Regions from separate parts of the Streptomyces sp. NPDC006197 genome, predicted to be linked through region 1. Evidence: riboswitches for the same ligand, from Rfam matches in the RefSeq annotation. Region 1 holds a riboswitch; each other region holds the start of a gene.
What was found. Region 1 has a riboswitch for cobalamin ahead of ABZ318_RS30225 (energy-coupling factor ABC transporter permease). Riboswitches for the same ligand answer to the same signal wherever they lie in the genome.

Region 1 (7,472 bases):
TCAGACCTGCCCCCATCGATGAGGATCCGTGCCTGACCGCCCGTCACCAAAGTCAGCGTCTACTCGGCATCAGTACCGACAGAACCCGCCACCGGCCACTACGAACCGCCAAGGTCAACATTCACGCGCACTGCCTGTGACCTGCGAGAACACAGGTCACAGGCCTATTTGCTAGCCTCTCGAGGAGACCCCTTTGAAGATGCTGATCAACGTTCCGGAGACCGTCGTCGCCGACGCGCTGCGGGGGATGGCCGCGGCGCATCCCGAGCTGACCGTGGACGTGGAGCGGCGCGTGGTGGTGCGGCGCGACGCGCCCGTGGCGGGGCAGGTGGCGCTGGTGTCCGGCGGCGGGTCCGGGCACGAGCCGCTGCACGGGGGATTCGTGGGCCCCGGGATGCTGGCGGCTGCGGTCGCCGGCGAGATTTTCACGTCGCCCGTGCCCGATCAGGTGGTGCGGGCCGCCGCCGCGGTCGACAGCGGCGCCGGAGTGCTGTTCGTCGTCAAGAACTACACCGGTGACGTGCTGAACTTCGAGATGGCCGCGGAGCTCGCCGAGGACGAGGGCATCCAGGTCGCCAAGGTCCTCGTCGACGACGACGTGGCGGTGACGGACAGCCTGTACACGGCGGGTCGGCGCGGCACCGGCGGCACGCTGTTCGTGGAGAAGATCGCGGGTGCGGCCGCCGAGGAGGGCGCCCCGCTGGAGCGGGTGGAGTCGATCGCCCGCCGGGTGAACGAGCGGTGCCGGTCCTTCGGGGTGGCCCTGAGCGCCTGCACGACCCCCGCCAAGGGCAGCCCGACCTTCGACCTCCCGGAAGGGGAGCTGGAGTTGGGGATCGGCATCCACGGCGAGCCCGGCCGGGAGCGACGGGCCATGATGACCTCGCGGGAGATCGCCGACTTCGCCGTCGACGCCGTCGTGGAGGACCTGCGCCCGTCCGCGCCCGTCATCGCCCTGGTGAACGGGATGGGCGGGACACCGCTCCTGGAGCTGTACGGGTTCAATGCCGAGGTGCAGCGGGTGCTCGGCGAGCGGAAGGTGCCGGTGGCCCGGACGCTGGTCGGGAACTACGTGACCTCGCTCGACATGGCGGGATGCTCGGTGACCCTGTGCGAGGTCGACGAGGAGCTGCTGCGCCTGTGGGACGCGCCGGTGCGGACGCCCGCGCTGCGCTGGGGCCGGTGACAGCGGGGATGGGAAGGGGGAGCGAGATGGCGGAGACCTTCGGCGCCGGGTTCCTGGTGCGCTGGCTGGCCGCGGTGGCCGAGGACGTCGACCGGGAGGCGGACCGTCTCACCGAGCTGGATTCGGCCATCGGCGACGCCGATCACGGAGCCAATCTCAAGCGGGGGTTCGCCGCCGTGACGGAGACCCTGGCGAAGGAGCCGCCCGCGAACCCGGGCGCGGTGCTCACCACCGCCGGACGGCAGCTCATCTCCACCGTCGGCGGTGCTTCGGGACCGCTGTACGGGACGCTGCTGCGGCGCGCCGGGAAGACCCTGGGCGAGGACGGGGAGGTCACCCGGGAGCGGTTGGCGGAGGCGCTCGGCGTCGGTGTGGCCGCCGTGTCGCAGCTGGGCGGTGCCCAGGTGGGCGACAAGACGATGCTGGACGCGCTCGTGCCGGGCGTGGAAGGACTGCGGAGCTCGTACGAGGCGGCCCGCGCCGCCGCCGAGGAGGGCGCCCTCGCGACCGTGCCCCTCCAGGCGCGCAAGGGCAGGGCCAGTTATCTCGGGGAGCGGTCGGTCGGGCACCAGGATCCGGGGGCGACGTCGTCGGCGCTGCTCTTCGCGGCCCTCGCCGACACCGCCCGCGCGGAGGGCGCGCGATGAGCCCGGAGGGCTCGGCCTCGGAGGGCCCGGTTCCGGAGGGCTCGGCGGTCGTGGGCATCGTGCTCGTCTCGCACAGCGCGGCGGTCGCGACGGCGGTCGTCGAACTGGCCCGTGGCCTCGCGGGCGGCGGTGACCTCGCCCCGGTCCTGCCCGCGGGCGGGACGCCGGACGGTGGCCTCGGAACGAGTTCCGAGCTGATCCGCGGGGCCGCCAAGGCCGTCGACCGAGGGGCCGGGGTCGCGCTCCTCGTCGACCTGGGCAGCGCGGTCCTCACCGTGAAGGCGCTGCTCGCCGAGGGCGACGAACTGCCCGAGGGCTCCCGCCTGGTGGACGCGCCGTTCGTCGAGGGCGCGGTGGCCGCGCTGGTGACGGCGAGCGCCGGCGGGGATCTCGACGCGGTGGCGGCGGCGGCCTCGGAGGCGTACGCCTACCGCAAGGAGTGACCACGGGGACCGGGTGCGTGCAGTGACCGGAGGGGCGCGCCGCGTGGTGGCCGTGTTGTGATCCAGCAGGTCAACCCACTAATGTCGCAGGGCCTTGGTGTACGGGAAACCGGTGCGGTACCGGTGCGGCCCTCGCCACTGTGATCGGGAGGTCCGGCTCCACCCCCGGGGGAACACCTCGGGGAAGCCACTGGACCGTCGCGGGAGACCGCGACGGTGTGGGAAGGCGGAGTCGGGCCGTATGACCGTCAGCCAGGAGACCGGCCAGGGTGCGTTGTCCATCCACGAGGTGCTGGAGAGGGTCTCCCGATCATGCATATAGCCGAGGGGTACCTACCCCCTGCGCACGCCGCCGCCTGGGGCGTCGCGGCCGCTCCGTTCGTCGTCCACGGGGTGCGCGCGCTGACCCGCGAGGTGCGGTCGAACCCCGAATCCACTCTGTTGCTCGGTGCCTCCGGCGCCTTCACCTTCGTCCTGTCGGCGCTCAAGCTGCCTTCGGTCACCGGTAGTTGTTCGCATCCGACCGGTACGGGGCTCGGCGCGATCCTGTTCCGGCCGCCGATCATGGCGGTCCTCGGGACGATCACCCTGCTCTTCCAGGCCCTGCTGCTCGCGCACGGCGGACTGACCACGCTCGGCGCGAACGCCTTCTCCATGGCGATCGTCGGACCCTGGGCGGGATACGGGACGTACCGGCTGCTCCGGCGGTTCGGCGCGCCCCTGATGGTGGCCGTCTTCTTCGGCGCGTTCGTCGCCGACCTCTCCACGTACTGCGTCACCAGCGTGCAGCTGGCCCTGGCGTTCCCCGACCCCGGCAGCGGTGTGCCCGGCGCGCTGGCCAAGTTCGGCGGGATCTTCGCCGTGACCCAGATTCCGCTGGCGGTGAGCGAGGGCCTGCTCACGGTGCTCGTGATGCGGCTGCTCACCCAGTCCAGCAAGGGCGAGCTGACGCGCCTCGGCGTCCTCGGCCGGCCGCGGGCGGAGCAGCCCGAGGAGGTGGTCGCGCGATGAGCCGGAACGCGAAGGTCAACACGCTGCTGCTGCTCCTCGTCGCCGCGCTCGCGGTCCTGCCGCTCGCGCTGGGCCTCGGCGACCACAAGGAGCAGCCGTTCAGCGGGTCCGACAGCGAGGCGGAGACCGCGATCACGGAGCTCCAGCCGGACTACAAGCCGTGGTTCAGCCCGCTGTACGAGCCGCCGTCCGGCGAGATCGAGTCGGCGCTCTTCGCCCTCCAGGCGGCGCTCGGCGCCGGTGTCCTGGCGTACTACTTCGGCCTGCGGCGCGGCCGCCGCCAGGGCGCGGCGAAGGCCGCGGAGGCGGCGGGGGCGAAGGGTGCGGCGGCGGAGGACGATCCCGTCGGGGGCGGCGATTCCGATACGGCGAGGGGTGGGCCCGAGTCCGGTGCCGCGAGCGGCGGGTCCCGGTTCGTCGTCGGTGGTGCGGGGGTCCCCGGGGCCGACGACGGTTCCGTTCCGTTCGACGGTACGGGCGCGTAGCGCCGATGCTGCCGATCGACGCGGCGGCGCACAGCAGTCGCTGGCGCCGCCGCCATCCCGTGGAGAAGGCCGCCCTCGGCTTCGGTCTGACGTTGTGCGCCGTCTCCCTGCCGCCGTGGCCGGGAGCGCTGCTCGTGGCGGCGGCCACGCTCGCGGTGCTGCTCGGTCCGGCCGGTGTGCCGGGTCGTCAGCTGTGGCGGGCGTTCCGCATCCCGCTCGGTTTCTGTGTCACGGGGGCCGTTCCGCTGCTCTTCGAGGTGGGCGGTGCGCGCGGGCTCGTGGCCCTCGCGCCCGGCGGTCCCGTGCACGCGGGCGAGCTGCTCCTTCGGACCGCCTCGGCCTCGCTGGGGGTGCTGCTCTTCGCCTTCACGACGCCGGTGTCCGACGTGCTGCCCCGGCTCGTCCGGGCGGGCGTCCCGGCGCCCGTGGTGGACGTGGCGCTCGTGATGTACCGGATCATCTTCCTGCTGCTCGACTCGCTGGCGAAGATCCGGCAGGCCCAGGCGGCCCGGCTCGGGCACACCAGCCGGGCCGCGACCTGGCGTTCGCTCGCCGGTCTCGGCGCGACGACGTTCGTACGGGCCTTCGACCGGGCGCAGCGCCTGCAGTCGGGGCTCGCCGGACGCGGTTACGACGGGACGCTGCGGGTCCTGGTGCCGGCCTGCGCGGTCTCCCGGCGGTTCCTCACGGCGACGGGCGTCCTCCTCGCGGGGCTCGTCGCCCTCACCCTCGTACTGGAAAGGTTCCTTCCGTGACGTCTCCGACGCCGACGAAGCCCGTCGTGGAGCTGGTGAAGGCGGGTTTCGCCTATGAGGACGGGCCCGCGGTCCTGTCGGGCGTGGACTTCTCTGTGGCGGAGGGGCGCGCGATCGCGCTCCTCGGCCGCAACGGCAGCGGCAAGACGACTCTGCTGCGGCTCCTCAGCGGGGGCCTGCGGTGCGGGAGCGGGTCGCTGCTCCTGGACGGAGCCGAGGTGGCGTACGACCGGAAGGGGCTGACCCGGCTGCGGACCACCGTGCAGCTGGTCGTGCAGGATCCGGACGACCAGCTGTTCGCGGCCTCGGTCGGCCAGGACGTGTCGTTCGGTCCGACGAACCTGGGGCTGCCGGAGGAGGAGGTGCGGCTCCGGGTGCGGGAGGCCCTGGAGGCGCTGGACATCACGGCCCTGGAGGACCGGCCGACGCATCTGCTGTCGTACGGGCAGCGGAAGCGGGCCGCGATCGCGGGCGCCGTGGCGATGCGGCCCCGGGTGCTGATCATGGACGAGCCGACGGCCGGGCTCGACCCGCACGGGCAGGAGCGGCTGCTCGACGCCCTCGCCCGGCTGCGGGAGGCGGGGACGACGGTGGTGATGGCGACGCACGACGTGGATCTGGCGCTGCGCTGGGCCGACGAGGCGGCGGTGCTCTCCCCCGCCGGTCTGCGCACCGGTCCGGTCGCCGAGCTCCTCGCGGACGACGACCTGCTGGCCGCGGCCCGGCTGCGCCGGCCCTGGGGCACGTCGGTGGCCCGTGTCCTGCGGGCGCACGGTCTGCTGGGCGCGGACGGGGTGGAGCCCCGGACGCCGGAGGACCTGGACGGGTGGATCGCGGCCGAGGTGGCCGGGCCCCGCCGCTCCTCCTGAGGTGGCTGCTCAGGGCCTTTGCTACCGAGTAGTAGACATCACTCCCGGATTCTTCTGCAACTAGTTGCAGAAGGCGCCCGGGGTCGCCTAGAACTGAGGTCGACGACCCCTGCGGTCGACGACCCCTGCGCGAGGAGGCGCCCCCATGACCCCGTACCCGCATCTGCTGAGCCCGCTCGACCTCGGGTTCACCACCCTGCCCAACCGGGTGATCATGGGGTCGATGCACGTCGGCCTGGAGGAGACCGAGCACGGCTTCGAGCGCATGGCCGCCTTCTACGCCGAGCGCGCCCGGGGCGGCGTGGGGCTCATCGTCACCGGCGGCATCGCCCCCAACGAGGCCGGCCGCCCCTGGGACGGCGGGGCCAAGCTCACCACGGCCGAGGAGGTCGCCGAGCACCGGCTGATCACCGACGCCGTGCACGCCGAGGGCGGCCGGATCGCGATGCAGATCCTGCACTTCGGCCGCTACGCCTACCACCCCGGCCTGGTCGGCCCCAGCCCCCTCAAGGCGCCCATCAGCCCCTTCGTGCCGAACGAGCTGACCGACGCCGAGGTCGAGCAGACCGTCGAGGACTACGCCCGCTGCGCCGAGCTGGCCAAGGAGGCCGGGTACGACGGCGTCGAGGTGATGGGCTCCGAGGGCTACCTCATCAACGAGTTCATCGCCGCCGCCACCAATCGGCGCACCGACCGCTGGGGCGGCTCGTACGAGAACCGGGTCCGCTTCCCGCTGGAGATCGTCCGCCGGATCCGCGAGCGCGTCGGCGAGGACTTCATCCTCGTCTACCGCCTCTCCATGCTGGACCTCGTCCCCGGCGGCTCCACCCTCGACGAGGTGATCTCCCTCGCCAAGGAGATCGAGGCCGCCGGCGCCACCATCATCAACACCGGCATCGGCTGGCACGAGGCGCGCATCCCCACCATCGCCACCTCCGTGCCGCGCGGCGCCTACACCTGGGTGACGAAGAAGCTGATGGGCGCGGTCTCCGTGCCGCTCGTCACCTCCAACCGCATCAACACCCCCGAGGTCGCCGAGGAGATCCTCGCCGACGGCCGTGCCGACCTGGTCTCGCTGGCCCGCCCGTTCCTCGCCGACCCCGCCTTCGTCGCCAAGGCGACGGCCGGCCGCGCCGACACCATCAACACCTGCATCGGCTGCAACCAGGCCTGCCTGGACCACACCTTCAACCTGAAGATCACCTCCTGCCTGGTCAACCCGCGCGCCTGCCACGAGACCGAGCTGGTCCTCTCCCCCACCCGCCTCGCCAAGCGCGTCGCGGTCGTCGGCGCGGGCCCGGCCGGACTCTCCTGCGCGGTGTCGGCGGCCGAGCGCGGCCACTCCGTCACCCTCTTCGACGGCGCCGCCGAGATCGGCGGCCAGCTGAACGTCGCCAAGCGGGTGCCGGGCAAGGAGGAGTTCGACGAGACGCTGCGCTACTTCCGCGTCCAGCTCGCCGAGCGCGGCATCGACGTCCGCCTGAACACGTACGTGTCCGCCGCCGACCTGGAGGGCTACGACGAGGTCGTCGTCGCGACCGGCGTCACCCCCCGCACGCCGGGGATCGCGGGCGAGGACCACCCGAGCGTCCTCAGCTACCTCGACGTGCTGCGGGACGGCGCCCCGGTCGGGGACCGGGTCGCGATCATCGGCGCGGGCGGCATCGGCTTCGACGTCGCCGAGTTCCTCACGGACGGCGGCGAGGGCGCGAGCCAGGACCCCGAGACGTACTTCCGCCAGTGGGGCGTCGACACCTCGTACGAGAACCGCGGCGGACTGCGCGCGCCCGAGCGGAACGCGCCGCCGCGCCAGGTGCACCTGCTCCAGCGCAAGACCACCAAGGTCGGCGCGGGCCTCGGCAAGACGACCGGCTGGATCCACCGCACCGAGCTCAAGCACCGGGGCGTCACCATGGTGGCGGGCGTGTCGTACGAGCGGATCGACGACGCCGGCCTGCACGTCACGATCGACGGCGAGCCGCAGCTGCTCCCCGTCGACACGATCGTGCTCTGCGCGGGGCAGGAGCCGCGCCGCGACCTGTACGAGGAGCTGGTCGCCGCGGGCCGCTCGGTGCA
Region 2 (7,472 bases), on a different contig from region 1:
GGGACCGGGGGGTCACCTGGGGCGGATCGCGGCGGGACCGGGGGGTCACCTGGGGCGGATCGCGGCGGGACCGGGGGTCCACCTGGAGCGGATCGCGGCGGGACCGGAGGGCCGCCCGGGGTGGACCGCGGCGGGCCGGAGGGGTCGCCCCGGGGAGTGACGTGGGTCTCCTCCAGGGGGTCCCCCGGCCGGATGGTCCTGTCCAGGGGGTGGAACCGGGTGCCGGGGGAGGAAGCGGGGCAGGTCGCACGTGCCCCGGGAAGGGCGGGATCACCCGGGTTGCGCGGTGACCGCATCGTGGACGCCGCGCCCTCCGGGGCGGGAAGCGGAACCTCTTGACACCGGATAGGGACACCACGCCGCCCGCCCCAGTTCATCTTCCGTTCACCCAGGTTGCTTACGTTCGACGAGCCACTGACGTCAAACGATTGCCTGGGTAAATGGAACACATCACGCTGCTGCTCGCCATTGTGGTCGTGACAGCTCTCGTGTTCGATTTCACGAACGGTTTCCACGACACCGCCAACGCGATGGCCACGACCATCTCGACCGGTGCACTCAAGCCCAAGACGGCGGTGGCCATGTCCGCCGTGCTGAACCTCGTCGGCGCGTTCCTGTCCGTGGAGGTCGCCAAGACGATCTCCAAGGGACTGGTCAACGAAGAAGGCATCCAGCCCGAAGTGATCCTCGCCGCGCTCGTCGGCGCGATCCTCTGGAACCTGGTGACCTGGCTGGTCGGACTGCCCTCCAGCTCCTCCCACGCCCTGATGGGCGGCCTCATCGGCGCGACCGTCGCCTCGATCGGCGTCAGCGGTGTCAACGGCGAGGTCGTCGTCACCAAGGTCCTCATCCCGGCCGTCGCCGCGCCGATCGTCGCGGGCATCGCCTCGATGCTGGCCACGAAGCTGACGTACAAGATCGGCGCCAGGACCGACGAGAAGGACACGGCCAAGGGCTACCGGGCCGGCCAGATCGCCTCCGCCGGTCTCGTCTCCCTCGCCCACGGCACCAACGACGCCCAGAAGACGATGGGCATCATCACCCTCGCCCTGGTCGCCGGCGGCGCCCTCGCCCCCGGCTCCAACCCGCCCGTCTGGGTCATCGTCTCCGCCGGTCTGGCGATCGCGCTCGGCACCTACCTCGGCGGCTGGCGCATCATCCGCACCATGGGCAAGGGCCTCACGGACCTCCAGCCGCAGCAGGGCTTCGCCGCCCAGACCAGCGCGGCCACGACCATCCTGGCCTCCTCCCACCTCGGCTTCTCGCTCTCCACCACCCACGTCGTCTCGGGTGGCGTCATGGGCGCGGGCCTCGGCCGCAAGGGCGGTGTCGTCCGCTGGTCGACCGCCACCCGCATGTTCGTCGCCTGGGGCCTGACCCTGCCGGCCGCCGGCCTGGTCGGCGCGGGTGCCGAGTACGTCGCCCGCCAGGGCGACTGGGGCGTCTACGTCGTCGCGGCCTTCCTGATCGCCTCCTGCCTCGGCATCTGGCTCGTCTCCCGCCGCCAGGTGGTCGACCACACCAACGTCAACGACGTCGAGACCGACGCCGAGACCGAGCCCGCGGGCGTCGTGACCACCGCGATCGCGGCCGTCACCCCGCCGCCGGCCGGCTCCGTCGCCGCCGTCGCGGACGAGGACCTGAAGACCACCATCCCCGCGCCGGTCCCCACGGACCCGGCCGCTCCCCCGGCCCCCGCCGCGGTCTAAGGAACTGGAACCAAGCATGAAGATCGACTGGGCAGCCCTCGGCTCCGTCTTCGGAGTCAGCCTCGGGGCGACCGTCGCCCTCGTGGGCCTCTTCACCCTCGGTGTCATCGGCCTCTCCAAGCAGGAGCGGGCCGCCGCGCAGGGAGGCTCCGCCACCCTGGCCCGCACCGGCGCCTACGCCGCTTTCGGCCTGTGCCTGGCGGCCGTGGCGTACGGCATCTACCTGATCGTCGCCTGACGCTCCCGTCACCTCGGCCGGGCGGCCCGCATCCTCGGATGCGGGCCGCTCGGCCGTCGTGTTTGTGGTGCTTCGCACAGTGACGCGGTGCAGGTCAAGGGTGAGTTGACGGCTGTTCTCGGCCCGTGGTGGACTGCCGAGGCCATTACGGCGGCAGTAGAGGAAGTCCGGTGCGAATCCGGCGCGGTCCCGCCACTGTGACCGGATCCCACGGGTCCGGGAGTCAGGAACTCTCGCCGCCGGTCACGTCGATCCAGGGCGCGGACCCTGAGTGAGGACAGAGCGCCATGCCCGGCCTCGGCCGCAGCGTCTCCCCAGCCACCGGTGTCTTCGCGTACGGCGCGGCCCTGGGCCTCGCCGTCGATCTGCTCGTCGGCGACCCCCGCCGCGGACACCCCGTCGCCGCCTTCGGACGCGCGGCGGGCCGCGTCGAGCGGGCCCTGTGGCGCGACCACCGCGGCTGGGGCGCCCTGCACACCGCCGTCTGCGCCGGCGCCACCGTCGCGGCCGGCGCCCTCGCCGCCCGTACGGCACGGGGCAGCCGCGCCGGATCCGTCGCGCTCACCGCGGCGGCCGTCTGGGCCGTCGTCGGCGGTACGACCCTGGGGCGCGAGGCCCGCGCGATCGGCGGTGCCCTCGCCGCCGGGGACCTGGAGGTGGCCCGGGAACGGCTGCCGCACCTGTGCGGACGCGACCCGCAGTCCCTCGACGGTCCCGCGATGGCCCGCGCGGTCGTCGAGTCCGTCGCCGAGAACACCTCCGACGCCGTGGTCGGCGCCCTCTTCTGGGGAGCCGTCGCGGGCGTGCCGGGGCTGGTCGGCTTCCGGGCCGTCAACACCCTCGACGCGATGGTCGGCCACAAGTCGCCCCGGTACCGCCGGTACGGCTGGGCCTCGGCCCGCCTCGACGACCTGGCCGGCTGGCCCGGGGCCCGGCTGACCGCCGCGCTCGCGACCGTCGCCGGCGGAGACCCGCGCGGAGCCGTACGGGCCTGGCGGGCGGACGCCGCGAAGCACCCGAGCCCGAACGCGGGACCGGTCGAGGCCTCCTTCGCGGGCGCCCTCGGCGTGCGGCTCGGGGGGACCCTCTCGTACGCCGGGCGGGTCGAGCACCGGCCCGTCCTCAACGCGGAGGGGCGGCCCGTCGAGGTCGCCGACATCGACCGCGCGGTCCGGCTGTCCCGCCGGATCACCGGACTGACCCTGGCCGCCTGCGTGGGCGGCCGCATGATCGCGAGCGCGCTGAAGCGGAGGAACGCATGAGGGGTGGGGGGCTGCTCGTCGCCGGGACCACGTCCGACGCGGGCAAGAGCGTCGTCACGGCCGGCATCTGCCGCTGGCTGGTCCGGCAGGGCGTCAAGGTCGCGCCGTTCAAGGGACAGAACATGTCCCTGAACTCCTTCGTCACCCGGGAGGGCGCCGAGATCGGCCGGGCGCAGGCCATGCAGGCGCAGGCCGCGCGGGTGGAGCCGACCGCGCTCATGAACCCGGTGCTGCTCAAGCCCGGCAGCGACCGCTCCAGTCAGGTCGTCCTCATGGGCAAGCCGGTCGGCGAGCTCAGCGCCCGGGGCTACCACGGCGGGCGGCAGAAGGAACTCTTCGAGCCGGTCCTGGCGTGCCTGGAGGAACTGCGGGGCACGTATGACGCCGTGATCTGCGAGGGGGCGGGCAGTCCGGCCGAGATCAACCTGCGGCGCACGGACATCGTGAACATGGGCATCGCGCGGGCCGCGAAGCTCCCCGTGGTCGTCGTCGGGGACATCGACCGGGGCGGGGTCTTCGCCCAGTTCTTCGGGACGACGGCGCTGCTCTCGCCGGAGGACCAGTCACTCGTCGCCGGATACCTGGTGAACAAGTTCCGGGGCGACGTGAGCCTGCTCGAACCGGGCCTCGACATGCTGCACGGGCTCACCGGCCGCCGGACCTTCGGCGTCCTGCCGTACGCGCACGGGCTCGGGATCGACGAGGAGGACGGCCTGCGGGTCTCGCTGCGGGGCACCGTCCGCGAGTCGGTCGTCGCGCCGCCGCTCGGCGAGGACGTGCTGCGGGTCGCCGTGTGCGCCGTGCCGCTGATGTCCAACTTCACGGACGTCGACGCCCTGGCCGCCGAGCCGGGCGTCGTCGTCCGGTTCGTGGACCGGCCCGAGGAGCTCGTCGACGCGGACCTCGTCGTCGTCCCGGGCACCCGGGGCACGGTGAAGGCGCTGGCGTGGCTGCGCGAGCGGGGGCTCGCCGACGCCCTCGTCCGGCGCGCGGCCGAGGGCCGGCCCGTGCTGGGCATCTGCGGCGGCTTCCAGGCCCTCGGCGAGCGCATCGAGGACGAGGTCGAGTCGAAGGCCGGCGTGGTCGACGGGCTCGGGCTGCTGCCCGTACGGGTCCGGTTCGGGGTCGAGAAGACCCTCGCCCGGCCGGTCGGCGAGGCGCTCGGCGAGCGGGTCGAGGGGTACGAGATCCACCACGGGGTGGCCTCCGTGGAGGGTGGGGAACCGTTCCTCGACGGGTGCCGGGTCGGCTCCGTGTGGGGCACCCACTGGCACGGCTCGCTGGAGAGCGACGGCTTCCGGCGGGCGTTCCTGCGGGAGGTCGCGGCGGCGGCCGGGCGACGGTTCGTGCCGGCCCCGGACACGTCGTTCGGCGCGCTGCGGGAGGAACAGCTCGACCGGCTCGGCGACCTGGTCGAGGAGCACGCGGACACGGACGCGCTGCTGCGGCTGATCGAGGAGGGCGCCCCGGAGGGGCTGCCGTTCGTGCCTCCGGGGGCGCCGTGAACGCCCGCCCGGTCCAGGCATCCGTACCCACCGAAGGAGCGAACCCCCGATGAGCACCCGCTATCCGTTCACCGCCGTCGTCGGCATGGACGATCTGCGGCTCGCGCTGCTGCTGAACGCCGTCAGCCCGGCCGTGGGCGGTGTGCTCGTCCGGGGTGAGAAGGGGACCGCCAAGTCGACCGCCGTGCGCGCGCTCGCCGAGCTGCTGCCCGAGGTCCCGGTGGTCGCCGGCTGCCGGTTCAGCTGCGACCCGGCCTCGCCCGACCCGGGCTGCCCGGACGGTCCGCACGGCAACGCGCCCGGCACCTCCCGTCCCGCCCGGATGGTGGAGCTGCCCGTCGGCGCCTCCGAGGACCGGCTCGTCGGCGCGCTCGACATCGAGAAGGCGCTCGCCGAGGGCGTGAAGGCCTTCGAGCCGGGACTGCTCGCCGCCGCGCACCGGGGGATCCTCTACGTCGACGAGGTCAACCTGCTGAGCGACCACCTCATCGACCACCTCCTCGACGCCGCCGCCATGGGCGCCTCGCACGTCGAGCGCGAGGGCGTCTCCGTGCGGCACGCCGCGCGTTTCCTGCTCGTCGGGACCATGAACCCCGAGGAGGGCGAGCTGCGGCCGCAGCTGCTCGACCGGTTCGGGCTCACCGTGGAGGTCGCCGCGTCGCGGGACCCGGAGCAGCGGGTCGAGGTCGTCCGGCGGCGTCTCGCGTTCGAGGACGACCCGGCCGCCTTCGCCGCCCGCTGGGCCGGCGAGGAGGCGGCCCTGCGCGAACGGATCGTCGCCGCCCGGGAGTTGCTGCCCCGGGTGGAGCTCGGCGACGCGGTGCTGCTCCAGATCGCCGCGACCTGCGCGGCGTTCGAGGTGGACGGCATGCGCGCCGACATCGTGATGGCCCGCACCGCGACCGCGCTCGCCGCCTGGGCCGGACGGACCGGGGTCACCTCGGAGGACGTGCGGCAGGCCGCGCTCCTGGCCCTCCCCCACCGGCGGCGGCGCTCGCCCTTCGACGCGCCCGGTCTCGACGAGGACAAGCTCGACGAGACCCTGGAGCGGTTCAAGGGGGACGACGAGGATCCGGAGCCGGAGCCGGACGGTCCGGGTGACGGCGGCCCCGGTGGTGGCGGTCCCGACGGCGGGGGCGTTCCGCCGCAGGGCGAGGGGCCCGACGGTCCCGCGCCCGAGTCGGCCGAGACCCCGGAGAGCGCACCCGCGCCCGAGTCCGCCGAGACCCCGGAGAGCGCACCCGCGCCCGCCCCGCAGGGCGCCGGCGCCGGTGAGCGGGGAGCCGTCAAGGCCGGCGAGCCCTTCCGTACGAAGGTGCTGAGCGTGCCCGGTCTCGGCGAGGGCGCGGCCGGGCGTCGTTCCCGGGCCCGCACCGAGCACGGCCGCACCACCGGCTCGACCCGGCCCCGGGGCGCGCTGACCAAGCTGCACCTGGCGGCGACCGTCCGGGCCGCCGCCCCGCACCAGCGGGCGCGCGGCCGGTCCGGCCCCGGCCTCGTGGTCCGCGGGGACGACCTGCGGCAGGCGACCCGGGAGGGGCGCGAGGGGAACCTGGTGCTGTTCGCCGTGGACGCCTCCGGCTCCATGGCGGCGCGGCAGCGGATGAGCGCCGTGAAGGGCGCCGTGCTCTCGCTGCTGCTCGACGCCTACCAGCGGCGCGACAAGGTCGGCCTCGTCACCTTCCGGGGGCGAGACGCCGAGGTCGCGCTGCCGCCGACCTCGTCCGTGGACGCGGCCGCCGCCCGGCTCGAGAAGCTTCCGACCGGAGGCCGCACCCCGCTGTCCGCCGGGCTGCTCAAGGCCCATGACGTGCTGCGGGTCGAACGGCTGCGGGACCCCTCGCGCCGCCCGCTGCTCGTCGTCGTGACCGACGGGCGGGCGACCGGCGGGGGCGCCGACCCGGTGGCGCTCGCGGCCCGCGCGGCGCGGCTGCACGCGGCCGAGGGCACGGCGTCGGTGGTCGTGGACTGCGAGACCGGGCCGGTGCGGCTCGGGCTCGCGGGCACCCTGGCGCGCGAACTCGGCGGCACCGCCGTGACCTTGGACGAGCTGCGCGCCGACTCGATCGCCGGCCTCGTCAGAGACGTACAAGCAGACAACGCCACCAGGAGGGCCGCTTAATGCCGCAGGGACAGCCGACCGTCGTGCCCGACGACGGTCTCACCACCCGTCAGCGCCGCAACCGGACACTGGTGATGGTGCACACCGGCGTCGGCAAGGGGAAGTCGACCGCCGCGTTCGGCATGGCGCTGCGCGCCTGGAACCAGGGCTGGCCGATCGGGGTGTTCCAGTTCGTCAAGTCCGCCAAGTGGAAGGTCGGCGAGGAGAACGCCCTCAAGGCGCTCGGCGAGACCGGCAAGGGCGGCACGGTCACCTGGAACAAGATGGGCGAGGGCTGGTCCTGGATCCAGCGCGAGGTCGCCGAGGGCGAGCAGTCCCACGAGGAGAAGGCCCGCGAGGGCTGGGAGCAGGTCAAGCGTGACCTCGCCGAGGAGAAGTACAAGTTCTACGTCCTCGACGAGTTCGCCTACCTGCTGCACTGGGGCTGGATCGACGTCAAGGAGGTCGTCGAGGTGCTGCGCGACCGTCCCGGGCAGCAGCACGTCGTCATCACCGGCCGCAACGCGCCGCAGGAGCTCCAGGACTTCGCCGACCTGGTGACCGACATGTCGAAGGTGAAGCACCCGATGGACGCGGGTCAGAAGGGCCAGCGGGGCATCGAGTGGTAGCACGTCTCGTCATCGCCGCGCCGTCGTC
Region 3 (7,472 bases), on a different contig from region 1:
GGAGGGCTTCTACGCGGGCGCGGCGGACGGCGAGGCGTTCGGTGAGGACGAGGGGGGTGGTGGGGGCAGGCGCGGGCTGGGGGCGGCGCCGCTTGAAGAGGTTGATTCCCCCACCCCACCCCTTCCCGAAACCGGGGGCTCCGCCCCCGGACCCCCGCGCCTCGAACGTCGGCGGGGCTGAAAATTCAGCCCGTCCGGGGGCTGAAAGCCCCGCAGGGCCCCGCCCTTCCAGCCTCGCCTTCAACGGGGCAGCCCTCCTCCGCGCGTCCCGTACCGTCAGCGGCAGTGGGTCCCAGCCCGCCAGGCGGCCCAGGGCCACCACCGGCGGGTGGACCGGTGAGATCGCCATCATCTCGGCCGGCGGGCCCATGACACCCTCCGGCAGCAGCAGCACCCGGTCCGCGTACTGCACCACCCGCTCCAGGCGGTGCTCCGCGAGGAGGACCGTCGTGCCCAGGTCGTGGACCAGGCGCTGGAGGACCGCGAGGACGTCCTCCGCCGCCGACGGGTCGAGCGCGGAGGTCGGTTCGTCGAGGACGAGGACCTTGGGGTGCGGGGTCAGGACGGAGCCGATCGCGACGCGCTGGCGCTGGCCGCCGGAGAGCGTGGCGATCGGGCGGTCGCGCAGCGTGGCGAGGCCCAGGAGGTCGAGGGTCTCCTCGACGCGGCGCCGCATGACGCCGGGCGCGAGCCCCAGGGACTCCATGCCGTAGGCGAGCTCGTCCTCGACCGTGTCGGTGACGAAGTGCGCGGACGGGTCCTGCCCCACCGTGCCCACCAGGTCGGCGAGCTCGCGCGGCGGATGCGTGCGGGTGTCGCGGCCGTCGACCGTCACCCGCCCGGTCAGGGTGCCGCCCGTGAAGTGGGGGACGAGACCGGAGACCGCGCCGAGGAGGGTCGACTTGCCGACGCCCGAGGGCCCGACGAGGAGCACGAGCTCGCCCTCGGGGACGGTGAGGTCCACGTTCCGCAGGATCGGCTCGGCGTCCTCCTCGTACCTGACCGAGACGTTCTCGAACCGGATCACGTGTTCCTCTCCTTCGGTGGGGGTACGGGCGCCACGAACGCCGGGATCAGGCCCACCAGGACCGACAGCGCCGGCCACAGCGGCAGCTCCGGCGCCGCAAGGGGGACGACCCCCGGGTGCAGCGCCTCCGGGGCGTACGCGTTCGCCCGGATCATCAGGACGGCGACCGCCACCCCGGAGCCCGCGACCAGCCAGGCCCGTGCGCCCCAGCGGTCGGGCCGGTAGCGCGTACGGACGGTCCGGCGGCCGCCGAGCCGGAGCCCGGCCATCGCGGCGAGGAGCCCGGCGCCGAGCAGCGGCAGCCCGTACCCCGCGCCCTCCGCCGCCAGCAGTCCGTACGAGCCGGCGCACACGCCGAGGAGCCCGCCCAGGGTCAGGACGTTCGTGGTGCGCCGCACCGCCGCCGGGACCCGCGCCGTCCGCCCGTACCCGCGCGCGTCCATGGACGCGGCGACCGCGATCGACCGTTCGAGCGCGCCCTCCAGGACCGGCAGGCCGATCTGGAGCACCGCCCGCACCCCGCCCGTGGGCCGGCCCCGCAGCCGGCGGGCGGTCCGCAGCCGGGCCACGTCGGCGACCATGTTCGGCGCGAAGGTCATCGCCACGACGACGGCGACCCCGGCCTCGTAGAGCGCCCCCGGCAGCGACTTCAGCAGCCGCGCCGGGTTGGCGAGGGCGTTCGCGGCCCCCACGCAGATCAGCAGGGTCGCCAGCTTGGCGCCGTCGTACAGCGCGAACACCAGCTGCTCGGCCGTCACCCGGCCCCCGATCCGTATCCCCTGCGCCCAGTCGGGCAGCGGCACCTCGGGCAGCGTGAACAGCACGTGCGTACCGGGGAGGGGCGAGCCGAGCAGCAGCGAGAACACCACCCGCAGGGCCACGACGAACAGGCCGAGCTTCACGAACGCGCCGTACGAGCGGGCCCAGGGCGCGTCCGTGCGCCGGGCCGCGACGACGTACCCGGCGACCCCGACGAGCAGCCCGAGCAGCAGCGGGTTCGTGGTCCGGGAGGCGGCGACGGCCAGGCCGAGCGCCCACAGCCACCACGCGCCCGCGTGCAGGGCGTTGGCCCGGCTCGCCTCGGGGGCCGTGAACACGGAGGCCGTGAACGCCCGGAGGCCACGGGGGACGCCACGAGCCGCACTCATGCGCGTCGGCGGGCCTTCCAGATCGCCGCCCCGCCGAGGGCCAGGACGGCCGCCCCGCCGACGAGCACGCCGAAGGACGGGCCGCCGCCCGAGCCCTCCGCGGCGGTCGAGGCGGTGGGTCCGGCCGAGGCCGGGGTCTTCGAGGCCGGGGTCTTCTCCGTGACCTGCTCGCCGCAGCCGTGCGCCGGGTAGCCCGCGATCCCGCACAGCATGGCCGAGCCGTCGTACCGCAGCGGCTTCGCCACCGCGGCCAGCGCCTCCGCGCCCGTCGCGTCCTCGCGGACCTCCGCGCAGCCGACCTTGATCAGCTTCTTCGGCGGGGCCTCCCCGGGCGGCGCGTCCGCGGGGCCGCCGAAGTCGACGACGACCGCTATCCGCTTGGTGCCGTCCTTCTTCTCCACGCCCCCGCAGATCCCCGGGAAGTCGGGGGCGACGGAGGGCAGGGAGGTGTCGTCCGTGCCGTTGCTGATCGCGAAGCGGAAGCCGAGGGCGTCGCCGTCGGCGGGCCGGGCGGTCGCCGGGCCCTGTGTGGCGTACGTCCACGGCTTCCCGCCGTCGCTCTCCCAGAACGACCAGTAGCGGTAGCCGGCCGCCTGCGCCGGGGCCGCCGCGACCGCGGTCAGGGCGAGGAGCGCTCCGGCCGCGGCGCCCGTGACCCGCGCCGGCATCCGTGCGGTCACTTCTTGCGGCCGCTCACGAGGAAGCCGACGCCGACGCCGACGAGCGTGCCGATGCCGATGATCCACCACACGTCGAAGCCGGACTCGGCCTCGTCGCTGGTGGAGGAGGCGGAGGTGTCCGGCGTCTTGGGCGCCGGGCCGGTGGCGTTGAGCTGCTCGACCAGGTCCGCCGTGCCGAACTCGCGCGGGTCGGTGTCCGTCGCGCGGGCCGCCAGGATCAGCTGCGCGTAGGCGGCCGGGCCGCCCTCCTTCGCCCAGGCGGCGGAGTTCTTCTCCAGCCACGCCAGGGCCGGCCCGGCCTCCTTCACGGCGCCGGACGCGGCGAGCGCGACGACGGCGTCGGCGGTGTTGCCGATGTCGGGCTGCTCGGTGGTGTCGGTGGCGCCCGGCATCGGCGGCAGGGTGAGGTGGCCGGTCTTCGCGAGCGCCTTCGACAGGTAGGAGGCGCCGTTCAGCGCGGCCCGCTCGACGGTCGGCTTCGACAGGTCGGTGCAGGTCGTCGGCTGCTCGGGGGAGGCCTTGGTGGCGACGACGCTCTTGCCGAGCCCGGCGAGGGTGGCCGCCGCGGTGGCGTCGGCGTTGGCGAGGAGCTTGCCGGTCTTGTCCGGCTGGTACGCGAACGCCCCGGCGCCGTCCTTGTCCGAGCAGGGCAGGGCGAAGGTGAGGAGCGCGTCGTACGGGGTGCGGCCCTCGGCGGAGGTGAACGAGACGGGCCGCACGCCGATCGCGGCGAGCGCGCCGACGACGACCGAGGTGGAGTTGGCGTCGCTCGCGCCGCCGACGCCGTAGCCCCAGCCGCCGTCCTTGTTCTGCACGCTCCGCAGCCAGTCGGAGCCGGCCTTGACGGCCTTGTCGATCGTCTCCGGGGCGGCGGCCTGGCGGCGCACGGCGTGGAGCGCCTGGAGGGCGACGGCGGTGGCGTTGGTGTCCCGCATCGTCTTCGCGTCGCAGGGCTTCGACACGTCCGCGCGGTACGAGGCGAACGAGCCGTCGGCGCACTGCTGGCCCAGGAGCCAGTCCACCGCCCGGTCGGCGGGCTGGTAGCCGGTGCCGCGCTGGGCGAGGAAGGCGAGCGACTGACGCCAGACACCGTCGTACGTCGGGTCCTTCGTGCCGTACAGGCCGGACGGGAGCGTGCCCGTGGAGGGTGACGGCGAGGGCGCGGCGGAGGCCGCCCCGGCTGCTCCGGTGCCGAGCACGACTGCGGCGGCGGCGAGCGCGGCGGCGCCGCGGCGGACGGTGTTCATGGGGCCCTCTCCTGGGGCCGGGCACCGGCACGCCTCAGGGGCACCAGGCTCCGGCTCCGTATTCCTCGACGGTGCCGGCGGTCACGTCCCGGGCGGGGCATTCCGACTCGCCACTCTTCAGGGGTGGCTCACGGTTGCGGGTCAGTGCCGGATTCGCACCGGCTTCCCCCCGTACGGGCATGATGACGACCCGCTCACTCTACCGGCCCGTACACCCGCCGCCCCGGGGGGGTGGGACGGTCGCGCTCACGCGTGAACGGGCGGACGGGGGCCATGACGGTCCGGGGCCGGGCCCTCACACCGCGACGTACGTGACGGGGTCCGTGCCCGCCACCGGTTCCGCGCGTCCGAGCTTCACCAGGCGGCGGACATGGGCCTCGGCCTCGCTGACGGCGATGTTGCGGGAGCCGTGGGGGATCTGCTCCCAGGGGCGGTTCCACTCCATGCGCTCGGCGAGCTGCCAGGGCGTGAGCGGGGTCGCGAGGAGGGCGAGGAGGCCGGTGAGGCGCTCCTCGTGGTGGTCGAGGAGTTCACGGACCCGGCCGGCGGCGTCGGCGAAGGCGTACTGGTGGGCGGGGAGGACCTCGGCGACGCCGAGGCGGCCGATCCGTTCCAGGGAGTCGAGGTAGTCGCCGAGGGGATCGGTCCCGGTGAGCTCGTCGGGGTCCTCGTACAGGCCGATGTGCGGGGAGATCCCGGGCAGCAGGTGGTCGCCGGAGAAGAGCCGGCCGTGGCCGGGCAGCCGGGAGGGGTGCTCCTCCTCCAGGTGGAGGCAGACGTGCCCGGGGGTGTGGCCGGGCGTCCAGATCGCGCGCAGCCGCCGTCCGGCCAGGTCGAGGAGCTCGCCGGGGACGATCTCGCGGTCGGGAAGGGCCGAGCGGAGGCCGGGCAGGGTCCGTGTCCGTCCGGAGGCGCGGGCGGCCCGCAGCGGGGCGATGTGCTCCTCGGGGGCGCCGACGGCGGCGAGTTTGCGGGCGAGGTAGTCGAGCCAGGTGCCGGGTTCGGACTCGCGGGTGCGGCGGACGACGGCCGTGTCGGCGGCGTGCATGGCGATCCAGGCCCCGGACTCCTCGCGGACCCGGCCGGAGAGGCCGTGGTGGTCGGGGTGGTGGTGGGTGACGACGATCCCGTGGATCTCCCGTACGGACAGCCCCAGGGCGGTGAGCCCGTCGGTGAGTTCGGTCCAGGAGGCCGGGTCGTCCCAGCCCGTGTCGACGAGGACCGGGCCGCGGCCGGTGTCGAGGACGTGGACCAGGGTGTGGCCCAGCGGATTGTCCGGGATGGGCACCCGCAGGGACCAGACGCCTCCGCCGTGCTCGGTCACCTGGGTCATGAGCGTCCTCGTCTCTGCGGTACCGGTACGACCATTGCCCACCATAACTAGAACTGGTATCAGTTCTGAAGCATCGTCAGAAAACCAGTGGGCAATTCCATCTCCTCGGGAGGCAGCGGTCATGACCGAGCTTGTGGAGCACGGAAAGCTGTTCATCGGCGGGGAGTGGACCGACCCTTCCCCGGGCGGCGGGACGATCGAGGTGATCTCCCCGCACACCGAGCAGGTCATCGGCCGGGTCCCGCACGCCTCCGAGGCCGACGTCGACCGGGCCGTCGCCGCCGCCCGCCGGGCCTTCGACGAAGGGCCCTGGCCCCGGACGACGGTCGAGGAGCGGATCGCCGTCGTCAGCCGCATCAAGGACGCGATCGCCGCGCGGTACGAGGAGATCGGCCGCGCCATCAGCGCGCAGAACGGCTCCCCGTACTCCTGGTCCGTCCTCGCCCAGGCGCTCGGCGCGATGATGGTCTGGGACGCGGCGATCACCGTCGCCCGGGACTTCCCGTACGAGGAGCGGCGCGCCGGCGTCCTCGGGCCGCTGCTCGTGCGGCGCGAGCCGGTCGGCGTCGTCGCGGCCGTCGTCCCGTGGAACGTGCCGCAGTTCACCGCCGCCGCCAAGCTGGGCCCCGCGCTGCTCGCCGGCTGCACGGCGGTCCTCAAGCCCTCGCCGGAGTCGCCCCTCGACTCGTACGTCCTCGGCGAGATCGCGGCCGAGGCCGGCCTCCCGGAAGGGGTCCTGTCGATCCTGCCCGCCGACCGCGAGGTCAGCGAGTACCTCGTCGGCCACCCCGGCGTCGACAAGGTCTCCTTCACCGGCTCGGTCGCCGCCGGCAAGCGGGTCATGGAGGTCGCCTCCCGCAACCTCACCCGCGTCACCCTCGAACTGGGCGGCAAGTCAGCCGCCGTGATCCTGCCGGACGCCGACCTGGAGACCGCCGTCGCCGGGATCGTCCCCGCCGCCTGGATGAACAACGGGCAGGCGTGCGTGGCCCAGACCCGCATCCTCGCCCCCCGCTCGCGGTACGAGGAGATCGCCGAGGCCTTCGCCGCCGCGGCCGGCGCGCTCGTCGTCGGCGACCCGCTCGACCCGGCCACCCAGGTCGGCCCGCTCGTCGCCCGGCGCCAGCAGCAGCGCTCCCTCGACTACATCGGGATCGGCCAGGCGGAGGGCGCGAAGCTGCTCACCGGCGGCGGCCGCCCGGACGGTCTCGACCGCGGCTGGTACGTCGAACCGACCCTCTTCGGCGACGTCGACAACTCCATGCGGATCGCCCGCGAGGAGATCTTCGGCCCGGTCGTCTGCCTCCTGCCGTACGGGGACGAGGCCGAGGCCCTGCGGATCGCGAACGACTCCGACTTCGGGCTCAGCGGCAGCGTCTGGACCGGGGACGTGGAGCACGGCGTCGACTTCGCCCGGGCCGTGCGCACCGGCACCTTCAACGTCAACACCTTCAGCCTCGACATGCTCGGCCCCTTCGGCGGCTACAAGAACTCGGGCCTGGGGCGGGAGTTCGGCCCCGAGGGCTTCGGCGAGTACCTGGAGCACAAGATGATCCACCTGCCGGCCGGCTACGGGGACGCGTGATGGGCGACCGCTGGCACGTGGAGGTCGACCGGAGCGTCTGCATCGGCTCCGGCATGTGCGTCAACCACGCCCCGGCCGGTTTCCGCCTCGACACGGCCCGTCAGTCCCACCCGGTGGAACCGGAGACGGACGCGGGCGAGCGCCTCCTCGCGGCGGCGGAGGGCTGCCCGGTGGAGGCGATCCTGATCACCCTGGCGGACGGAGGGGAGCCGGTGTTCCCGCCGGAGGAGTGAGTCGGACCGACGGCGCTGTCGTTCCCGCATGCAAAACTGTGCCCCGTGGAAACGGGGGCAACGGGCCTTCGTGCGTGCGGATTCGGGAGTGTTGTGCGCAAGGCGATGTGGGTGGCCGCGGCCGCCGGTGTGGCGCTGCTCGTCACGGGCTGTGGCAGCGAGGGCGGTACGGACAAGGGCGGTTCCTCCTCGGCCGGTTCGGCCGCGACGGGCGGTTCC

Region 2: another riboswitch for cobalamin. It lies ahead of ABZ318_RS10835 (cobalamin biosynthesis protein); the one in region 1 lies ahead of ABZ318_RS30225 (energy-coupling factor ABC transporter permease).
Region 3: another riboswitch for cobalamin. It lies ahead of ABZ318_RS19190 (prenyltransferase/squalene oxidase repeat-containing protein); the one in region 1 lies ahead of ABZ318_RS30225 (energy-coupling factor ABC transporter permease).

What each region holds. Positions count from the first base shown of each region.
Region 1 is NZ_JBEXSZ010000126.1:732-8,203, reverse strand. It holds gene dhaK (dihydroxyacetone kinase subunit DhaK) at 194-1,186, shown strand; gene dhaL (dihydroxyacetone kinase subunit DhaL) at 1,213-1,833, shown strand; gene ABZ318_RS30230 (PTS fructose transporter subunit IIA) at 1,830-2,276, shown strand; cobalamin riboswitch at 2,355-2,560, shown strand; gene ABZ318_RS30225 (energy-coupling factor ABC transporter permease) at 2,589-3,287, shown strand; gene ABZ318_RS30220 (energy-coupling factor ABC transporter substrate-binding protein) at 3,284-3,772, shown strand; gene cbiQ (cobalt ECF transporter T component CbiQ) at 3,778-4,527, shown strand; gene ABZ318_RS30210 (ATP-binding cassette domain-containing protein) at 4,524-5,396, shown strand; gene ABZ318_RS30205 (NADPH-dependent 2,4-dienoyl-CoA reductase) at 5,542-7,472, shown strand, end outside.
Region 2 is NZ_JBEXSZ010000025.1:3,932-11,403, reverse strand. It holds gene ABZ318_RS10845 (inorganic phosphate transporter) at 441-1,709, shown strand; gene ABZ318_RS10840 (hypothetical protein) at 1,726-1,947, shown strand; cobalamin riboswitch at 2,068-2,200, shown strand; gene ABZ318_RS10835 (cobalamin biosynthesis protein) at 2,235-3,209, shown strand; gene ABZ318_RS10830 (cobyric acid synthase) at 3,206-4,714, shown strand; gene ABZ318_RS10825 (putative cobaltochelatase) at 4,764-6,836, shown strand; gene cobO (cob(I)yrinic acid a,c-diamide adenosyltransferase) at 6,836-7,444, shown strand; gene ABZ318_RS10815 (cobyrinate a,c-diamide synthase) at 7,438-7,472, shown strand, end outside.
Region 3 is NZ_JBEXSZ010000056.1:12,201-19,672, forward strand. It holds gene ABZ318_RS19175 (ATP-binding cassette domain-containing protein) at 1-1,027, opposite strand, end outside; gene ABZ318_RS19180 (energy-coupling factor transporter transmembrane protein EcfT) at 1,024-2,175, opposite strand; gene ABZ318_RS19185 (SCO2322 family protein) at 2,172-2,843, opposite strand; gene ABZ318_RS19190 (prenyltransferase/squalene oxidase repeat-containing protein) at 2,852-4,102, opposite strand; cobalamin riboswitch at 4,176-4,311, opposite strand; gene ABZ318_RS19195 (MBL fold metallo-hydrolase) at 4,398-5,435, opposite strand; gene ABZ318_RS19200 (aldehyde dehydrogenase) at 5,557-7,020, shown strand; gene ABZ318_RS19205 (ferredoxin) at 7,020-7,253, shown strand; gene ABZ318_RS19210 (hypothetical protein) at 7,347-7,472, shown strand, end outside.